DNA from 2 places in the Zhongshania borealis genome. Region 1 is predicted to be linked to the other one. Evidence: predicted binding sites of a transcription regulator. Region 1 holds the regulator's gene; the other holds the start of a gene.
What was found. Region 1 encodes LexA, which represses DNA repair genes until DNA is damaged. Its sites were predicted from a motif close to ACTGTNTNTANANACAGT; they were not measured.

Region 1 (4,425 bases):
GTTCTTAGGTTGTTCCGGTTATGCATTGCCGCCGAAAGAGCGCTGTAAACAAACCATAAACCTTGTCGCAGCAGAAGATTTTGTCAGCATCGATAGCGACGATGATGAGGCTGAGTCTAAGGTTTTACGCAGCAAGCGCCGCTGTGGAATATGTAATACTGCCATGGAAAGCTACATTATTGATGCCGCGCGAAAACTCCATGTCTGTGGTAACAATCCTGACTGTAGTGGACACGAAATCGAAGAGGGCAGTTTTAAAGTCAAAGGTTATGAAGGTCCACTTATCGAATGCGATAAATGTGGCCTAGATATGCAGCTAAAAACGGGTCGTTTTGGCAAGTATTTTGGTTGTACTGGCGAGGAGTGTAAGAACACCCGCAAGCTTCTGCGCAGCGGCGAAGCCGCTCCTCCGAAGATGGACCCGGTGCCGATGCCTGAGCTCCAATGTGAAAAAGTCGATGACCATTATATTCTCCGCGACGGCGCTGCAGGGCTGTTTTTGGCGGCTAGCGGTTTTCCGCGGAACAGAGAAACTCGGGCGCCTTTGGTAAAAGAGATACTGCCACATCAAAGTGAGATCGACGAGAAGTACGCCTTTTTGTTTGCGGCGCCGGCCAAAGACAAAGAGGGCCGTGACGCGGTGATTCGCTACAGTCGCAAAACCAAAGAACAGTATGTGCAGACCGAAGTTGACGGTAAGCCATCGGGTTGGGCAGCGTTCTACGAAAATGATAAGTGGGTAGTGCGCGAAAAGGCCGCTAAGGCGACGAAAACTGCTGCGGCAAAAAAGCCAGCTAAGAAAACAAAGGTGAGTAAGTAATTGGCGGGACTAAAAGAAAGCTTTCGCGGCCAGTGTAATTTACACATCTATTTTGCTGAGCAGTATCTTGGTCAGCTTGATTCAACTGATGCGAATGAGTGGGGCGGGCACATTCAGCGCGCCACTACCGATTCAATCGTGTGGCAGTTGTTATTAGCCTACCAGTGCCACCTTGCTGACGTGATAGATCAACAGCCCAAGTTTGCACTGACATTGCCCCAAGGGCAGTTTAATGCTCGATCATTCGTAGCAGATGACCTTCCACCAGAACTGGAGGAGTTAGCGGGTCGGGAAGTAGAGCCTGGCTGGCTAGAAGTCATCGTTAATTACGCTTTCATCCAAACCACGGCTGCAAGTCCCGCGCCACGGGGGGTGTTAGCTTGGGATGGTCAAATTGAAAACGCGCCAAAACCTGATTTGGCAGTATGCCTGCACGAATTAAAATCGATGATTGCTCGTCATCGCGCCACCTTAATGGAATATTGAAATAAACCGCGGTTGGCATCTAGCTTAAGAGGTTTGATACAATACGGGCAACGGCGCCGTGTTGGCGCTAGAAATATCAAGGAATCCTTTGTGCTGTCATATTTAGAATTGGTTGAACTTGCTAACGGCGACGTTGTGTTACAACGTTCTGAAGGTGACGAAAACCCACTAGTGACGATTCGTTTCTCAGATGAAACTAGAGAACATATCAATGGTTCATGCTTAGAAATAGCTCGTGCCATGGTGCAAGCCGGTATTGAAGCTGTATCTACCGCTGCCGAAGAGGACGCCTTCGCAGAAGATGGCGAAGCCGACCTTGATGAGCTGGAATTGCAGGCCAAAATCGTCCACTAACGATCTGCTTGGACCATGCTTGCTCTGAATTGAGGGTAGGAGTTCGGGCTCTAGGTCTCTTAGGCCTGCATTAAAATCACTAAACACTCCGCAGCACCTGCTTTGGCCGCACTGGCCAGTGCCAGACGTTCATCGTCGCGCAGAGGCCTTTCTAGTAGCATTGCCACGGTATGGCTTTTGCCGCGTTCTAGGGCACGAATAGCTATTTCAGTTAAATCTCGATCAGTATTAGACACAACCTGCAGTATTTTTCGGCCGTGCTGATGGTTCGATTCACTGAGCAGAGGCTTTAGTGGGCGATCCGCTACCCAGCAAAGCCAGCGCTGGTCAGAATTGGCACTGAGTTGGGTCAGCATGGCCGCTAATAGCGGCTTAGACAGGTGAGCGTCGCTGTGCATGGTGATTTCGGTAATCTGACCAGCGGCAACCGCAGATTCAGATGCGTAATGTAGAGGGATCTGCTCTATACAAGTCATATTTTTAACTCCCGCGCCGTAATACGCCAACACTTAAGCCTTCGATGGCAAAGTCCTGCTCGCGTAAATCTACTTGAATTGGCTCGTAGTCCGGATTTTCTGCAATCAGGGCAATGAGGTGTTTGCTCTTTTGTTGTTGGAAACGCTTAACAGTGACTTCATTGTCAATTCTTGCCACGACGATTTGGCCATTGCGAGCCTCGCTAGTGCGGTGCACGGCCAATAGATCATCGTCGAAAATGCCGACATTAATCATGCTGTCGCCTTTTACGCGAAGAAAGTAATCTGCACTCGGCGAAAATATGGACGCCGGCATATCGCAGTAATCCTCAATATTGGCTTCTGCCAATATTGGGTTACCTGCGGCTACGCGGCCGATAACTGGGATGCCGAGATATTCTGGCAGGCGTATGCCCCTTGATGCACCGGGAATGATCTCAATAGCACCTTTTCTGGCGAGGGCCTTAAGATGTTCTTCGGCAGCATTCGGTGAGCGGAAACCAAGTACTCGAGCAATATCCGCACGAGTAGGTGGGTAGCCCGTGTCCGCAATATGGTCTTTGATCAACTGTAAAATTTGGGCTTGCCGTGCTGTGAGCTTTTCCATAATTTTAGTATCTGTTTATCTATACAGGTACTGTCAGTATATACAGTGTTTTATGGATAGCAAGTATGAAATGCGAAGGAGCTGCTGTTTTTGCGGCGATATAAAAAACCCGTCAAAGTGTAACTAAGACGGGTGGCGCATGTTTTTTAATAATGTCGGTGACGACTGCTTGCAGTCAGTATTCGTCCAGTAAGCCGTTTATAACGTCTGTTTCGATTTCTGAGAGCGGGTTGTTCCAGTTTTCCGGGACCATAGTGTCGTCGAGAAAACGGTAGTCATCATCACTTAATTCAAAGGCGTTTCGCCAATCTTCGGGCTCTTCTACTCGTTCTAAATTCAATTGTCGCCAGCTCTCCATGTCATATTGACAGAGCTCACCGTCGATTAACTGTGCTTCAACAGAGTCACTGCCGTCGTCTACGGCGACAACCTCAAAGAGTTGTTCGGTCTCAATATCTTTATACCAGTTTCCGACTTGGGGTCTTAGTCTTGTCATGATTGCCACCTCTGCTAAAGCCTAGGTTCAAACTAACACTTAGAAAATTGCTGTCTAGTAGGTATTTTTGCGGGGTCCTAAATTTGGTATGGATTGTGGCGGTAGGCCTTTTATACAATTCACTGTATATTCAGTAAGCTAGCTCTGATATTTGATTATTATCATTATTTTAAAACTGATTTTTTATGGTGCATTTGTATAAGCCAGCGCGGCTTAGCAATGAAATTGTATAGGCAAGATGACGGAAAACGGTGATGTTTAAACAGTGGTGGGACAGTTTTCAACCTGATCAATATCCGTGGTTGGGTGATGTGTTTATTGTCGTGCTAATCATTTTAGCGGCAAATCTTTTTGTTAGCCGCTTGATGGCACGTTTGGCGCTTAAGTTTGCCAAAACTCGCAACCTTTGGGACGACGCGCTTCTCGATGCCGCACGTCGGCCCGCAATACTTATGGTTTGGGCGGTTGGTGCCAGTCATGTGTTGGAAATTATTGGGCGGTCAACTGATGCTGAAATTTTTTCAGCGCTAGATTCAATGCGCGCTGTGGGTGTGGTGTTAATACTCGCTTGGTTTTTGGTGGCACTGGTACGGCAGATAGAATTGCGTCTGTTGTCGGATGACTATACGGCGAAAGATGAACCCATAGACCGCACTACTGTAATGGCATTGGGTAAATTGGTGCGCACGGCGGTGATCATAGTCTCTGGATTAATGATTCTGCAAAATTTAGGTTATAGCATATCTGGAGTTTTAGCCTTTGGGGGTATTGGTGGGATTGCAGTGGGCTTTGCCGCCAAAGATTTGCTGGCCAATTTTTTTGGCGGTTTAATGGTGTATTTAGACCGGCCGTTTTCGGTTGGTGATTGGATTCGCTCTCCTGATAAAAATATTGAAGGAACCGTAGAAAATATCGGGTGGCGGCAAACCCGGATCCGTACTTTTGATCAGCGGCCGCTCTATGTACCGAATGCGACCTTTGCTCAAATTTCTGTCGAAAATCCATCACGAATGCTAAATCGCCGAATCTATGAAACTATCGGCGTGCGCTACGACGATGCCGCGCGGTTACCGGCGATTATCGATAAGGTTCGGGCTATGTTGGAAAATCACGCCGACATAGACTTGGCCAAAACATTGATTGTAAATTTTAATAAATACAATGCGTCGTCATTGGATTTCTTTGT
Region 2 (4,425 bases), on a different contig from region 1:
AGTCGAAGAGCGTGGCTTCGAACTGGTTGATCACAGCTTGGTTTTGTATGTGAAGCCAAAAAAAGCGTAACGCTATATGCTAGGCGGGAGGCGCAGTTTTGATTTTAGCGTTCCCCGTCGCCCGTTAAGCCTCTCCCGCCTTAATGCCTTACCCCCAGCATTTCCCGCGCATGTGCCAGTGTATTCTCGGTAATCGCGATACCCCCCAGCATTCGAGCAATTTCGTCAATTTTTTGCTCGTCTTTTAATGGTTCTAGCTCGGTGCGCAGGTGTTTTTTGTCACCGACTTTCTGTACGCGAATATGGTGGTCGCCTTGGCTGGCTACCTGAGGTTGGTGGGTGACGCAGAGTACTTGGCTACGTTTACCGAGTTCGTTTAATAGTTTGCCAACGATTTCGGCGGTGGCGCCGCCAATGCCGACGTCTATTTCGTCGAATACGATGGTAGGTATTGCCGCGACCTGTGCTGTGACTACTTGGATCGCAAGGCTGATTCGTGAAAGTTCGCCACCTGAGGCGATTTTATTGAGTGGGCCTTTGGCGGAAGCTGGGTTGGTGCTAAGCAGAATTTCGATTTCTTCTCGGCCGCAGCTATGGGGCTCGTCGCTAAGAGCGTGCAGGGCAAAATCGACTTCGCAATGCTTCATGCTCAGGGCGCGGAGCTGTTCTTCGACGCGTTTTTTCATGGTGGCGGCAGCTTTGCGGCGTTTTTCGCTAAGTTTGGCAGCCTTGTCGTTATACGCTTGCAGGGCCTGTTGCTGCTCGGCGCGAAGTTGCTCTAGCTTTTCGTCGCTGGCGTTTAGGCCTTCTAGTTGCTCTGCTAGTGAAGTGTGAAGGGCGGGAAGCTCGCTCGCTTGTAAGTGATGTTTGCGGGCAGTTTGGTATATGGCGTCGAGTCGCGCTTCGACTTCAATTAGACGGTCTGGGTCGAGTTCGATGCTGTCTATAACATTTTGTAGCTCGCGCGCGGCTTCTTCAATTTGAATGCGAGCGCTTTCCATAAGCTGCGCGGCGTTGCTTTGAGCGGCGCACTGATGTTGGCTGCTATTCAATGACGACAGGGCCTGATGCAGAATGCCCATGGCGTTGACTTCGCCTTCTCTGCACAGCTGTAGGCTGTGATGGTTGGCGGCAAGAATCTGTTCGGCATTCGCTAATTGCTTCTGTTGCTTTTCTAGCTCTTCCAGTTCATTGGCTTGAAGGTTTAGGCGATTAAGTTCTTCTAGCTGGTAGCTTAATAGTTGTTCTTGGGCATTTTGCTCGGCGACGTTATCGCTCAGAGTGGCAATGGCTTTACTGCTGCGCTGGTATTGGGCGCAGTGCTCGGCAACCTGGAGTGCAAGAGCTGTGGTGCCGGCAAAGGCGTCGAGTAACTCGCGCTGATAGGGTTTTTGCAGTAGCGATTGGTGGGCGTGCTGGCTGTGGATGTCGATCAATAAGTTGCCAAGTTCACGAACGTCTTGCAAAGTGACTGGCTGGCCGTTGACATAGGCGCGGGAGCGGCCCTCGCTGCTTATGGTGCGGCGTAGAAGGCATTCATTGTCGTCATCGAGCTCATGTTCTTTTAGCCAAGCGCTTGCCGTTGGAATTTGGCTGATGTCAAAAAGCGCGTGTATGTCGGCACGGTCTGCGCCGGGGCGAACAATGCCGTTGTCGGCGCGGTCGCCTAAGGCGAGGCCGAGTGCGTCGAGCATAATGGACTTGCCTGCGCCAGTTTCGCCGGTAAGCACTGTCATACCTGGATGCAGTTCGATGTCGAGGCGTTCAGTTATAGCGTAATTGCTGATGTGTAAGTGGCTCAGCATAAGGTTCTCTCACGGTGGGTGTGGGAAATTGTCTGTATATTTATACAGTAAAGTGCTGTGGCAGAGCAATAGATCGTAAATAAGGTATTGAAAATTTTTCTCCCTGCCTTGAAAAAAAACGCTATAGCCCCATATACCAGTCAGCGCGGCCTTGCTGCCGCAAGAAATTAGGGTATGACGGAGATAGCTTAAGTGGCAGAAGATCAGGATAAATCAGCATTGCAGGATGAGGATGCGCAGGTAGAGGCGATTGTCGGCGAGATTCAGGATGCGCTTGATGGTGCTGATCAAGAGTCGGCCGCTGCCGAGGGTGTGAGCCTTGAGGTGCAGTTGGAGGAGGCTAAGCAAGCCGCTGCCGATGCTAAAGAGCAGGCGCTGCGCGCCGTGGCTGATGCTCAAAATATTCGTCGCCGTGCAGAGAAAGACGCTGAAAACGCCCGTAAGTTTGCTTTAGAGAAATTTGCAGGCGACATGCTAGTGGTGGCCGATAACCTCGACCGCGCTTTAGCCTCGGCCGATAGGAACAATGAATCGCTGAAGCCGATGATCGACGGGGTGGAGTTGACGCATAAATCGATGCTCGACGCTTTAGCTCGCCACAATGTTGAGTTAATCAATCCGCTGGGTGAACCGTTTAACCCTGAATTTCATCAAGCCATGGCCATGGTGCCGAATCCAGATGCCGAGCCCAACTCGGTAATGGACGTAATGCAGAAAGGCTTCACCTTGAATGGCCGTTTATTGCGCCCTGCCATGGTGGTGGTGGCTAAAGCGCCGGAATAAATTTTAATATTGTGTAAAAAATGGTCTATGTCCCCTTGAAAATTGTGGATAAGGGCCAATATCTGACAACAAGACATAGCGTTCGCCAAAAGTGGCGACCAGGTAAATCGGAGATTTAAAATGGGTAAAATAATCGGTATAGATTTGGGTACCACTAACTCTTGTGTAGCTGTTATGGACGGTGACAAGGTTAAGGTTATCGAAAATGCAGAAGGTACGCGCACTACTCCATCGATTGTTGCGTATACCGACGACAAAGAAATTCTGGTTGGTCAGAGCGCTAAGCGTCAGGCCGTTACCAATCCGCATAACACCCTGTATGCGGTAAAGCGTTTGATCGGTCGTCGTTTTGAAGACGATGTAGTTCAAAAAGACATTAAGATGGTGCCCTACAATATTTGCAAAGCTGATAACGGCGACGCTTGGGTAGAAGTGAAGGGTGAGAAAATGGCGCCACCGCAGATTTCTGCGGAAATATTGAAGAAAATGAAGAAAACCGCTGAAGATTACTTAGGTGAGAAAGTCACCGAAGCGGTTATCACTGTACCGGCCTACTTTAATGACTCTCAGCGTCAGGCGACTAAAGATGCTGGTCGCATTGCCGGTCTAGAAGTTAAGCGTATTATCAACGAGCCTACTGCAGCGGCACTGGCCTACGGTATGGATAAGTCTAAGGGCGACCGCACCATTGCGGTATACGACTTGGGTGGTGGTACTTTTGATATTTCCATTATTGAAATCGCAGAAGTAGACGGCGAGCACCAGTTTGAAGTGTTGTCGACTAACGGCGACACCTTCTTAGGTGGTGAAGATTTTGATATGCGCCTGATTGATTATTTGGCAGAAGAGTTCAAGAAAGAAAGCAGCATTGACCTGAAAGGCGATTCCTTGGCTGTGCAGCGTCTGAAAGAAGCGGCAGAGAAAGCCAAAATCGAATTGTCTTCTAGCCAGCAGACTGAAATTAACCTGCCTTATATTACTGCCGATGCGACCGGTCCTAAGCACTTGGTTGTAAAATTGAGCCGCGCTAAATTGGAATCACTGGTTGGTGATTTGGTTACTCGTTCACTTGAACCAATGAAGGTCGCCCTGAAAGATGCAGGTTTGTCTGCTTCTGAAATCGACGAAATCATTTTGGTTGGTGGTCAGACTCGTATGCCTTTGGTACAAACCAAGGTTACAGAGTTCTTTGGTAAAGAAGCTCGTCGTGACGTGAACCCCGATGAAGCGGTTGCCATGGGTGCGGCCCTGCAGGGTGCGGTACTGTCTGGCGAAGTAAAAGACGTTCTATTGTTAGACGTTACTCCACTGAGTCTAGGTATTGAAACCATGGGCGGCGTGGCGACTCACCTGATTGAGAAAAACACCACGATTCCGACTAAGAAATCACAGGTATTCTCAACAGCTGACGACAACCAGCAAGCAGTAACGATCCATGTTGTTCAGGGTGAGCGTAAGCAGGCCAGTGCCAATAAGTCTCTGGGCCGTTTCGACTTGGCAGATATTCCACCTGCGCCACGTGGCCTGCCGCAGATCGAAGTTACTTTCGATATCGATGCGAACGGTATTTTACATGTATCTGCTAAAGACAAGGCTACTGGCAAAGAGCAATCTATTCGCATTACCGCTTCAAGCGGTCTGAGCGAGGACGAGATCGAGCAAATGGTTCGCGATGCTGAAACTAATGCTGAAGCAGACAAAAAGTTCGAGGCGCTAGTGGTTGCTCGTAACACTGCAGAAGGCTTGGCTAACGCCACGCGTAAAACTTTGGAAGAAGCCGGTGATAAAGCTTCTGATGAAGAAAAAGCGGCTATCGAAGCAGCGTTGACTGAGGTTG

Region 2: recN (DNA repair protein RecN) is a predicted target of LexA. The motif match lies at 1,837-1,854, and genes of this name have one in related genera.

What each region holds. Positions count from the first base shown of each region.
Region 1 is NZ_BAABDM010000001.1:892,147-896,571, reverse strand. It holds gene topA (type I DNA topoisomerase) at 1-820, shown strand, start outside; gene ABD836_RS04240 (hypothetical protein) at 821-1,306, shown strand; gene ABD836_RS04235 (hypothetical protein) at 1,397-1,660, shown strand; gene ABD836_RS04230 (hypothetical protein) at 1,720-2,136, opposite strand; gene lexA (transcriptional repressor LexA) at 2,141-2,743, opposite strand; gene ABD836_RS04220 (DUF6763 family protein) at 2,919-3,239, opposite strand; gene ABD836_RS04215 (mechanosensitive ion channel family protein) at 3,494-4,425, shown strand, end outside.
Region 2 is NZ_BAABDM010000005.1:212,486-216,910, forward strand. It holds gene fur (ferric iron uptake transcriptional regulator) at 1-70, shown strand, start outside; gene recN (DNA repair protein RecN) at 141-1,805, opposite strand; gene grpE (nucleotide exchange factor GrpE) at 1,998-2,588, shown strand; gene dnaK (molecular chaperone DnaK) at 2,709-4,425, shown strand, end outside.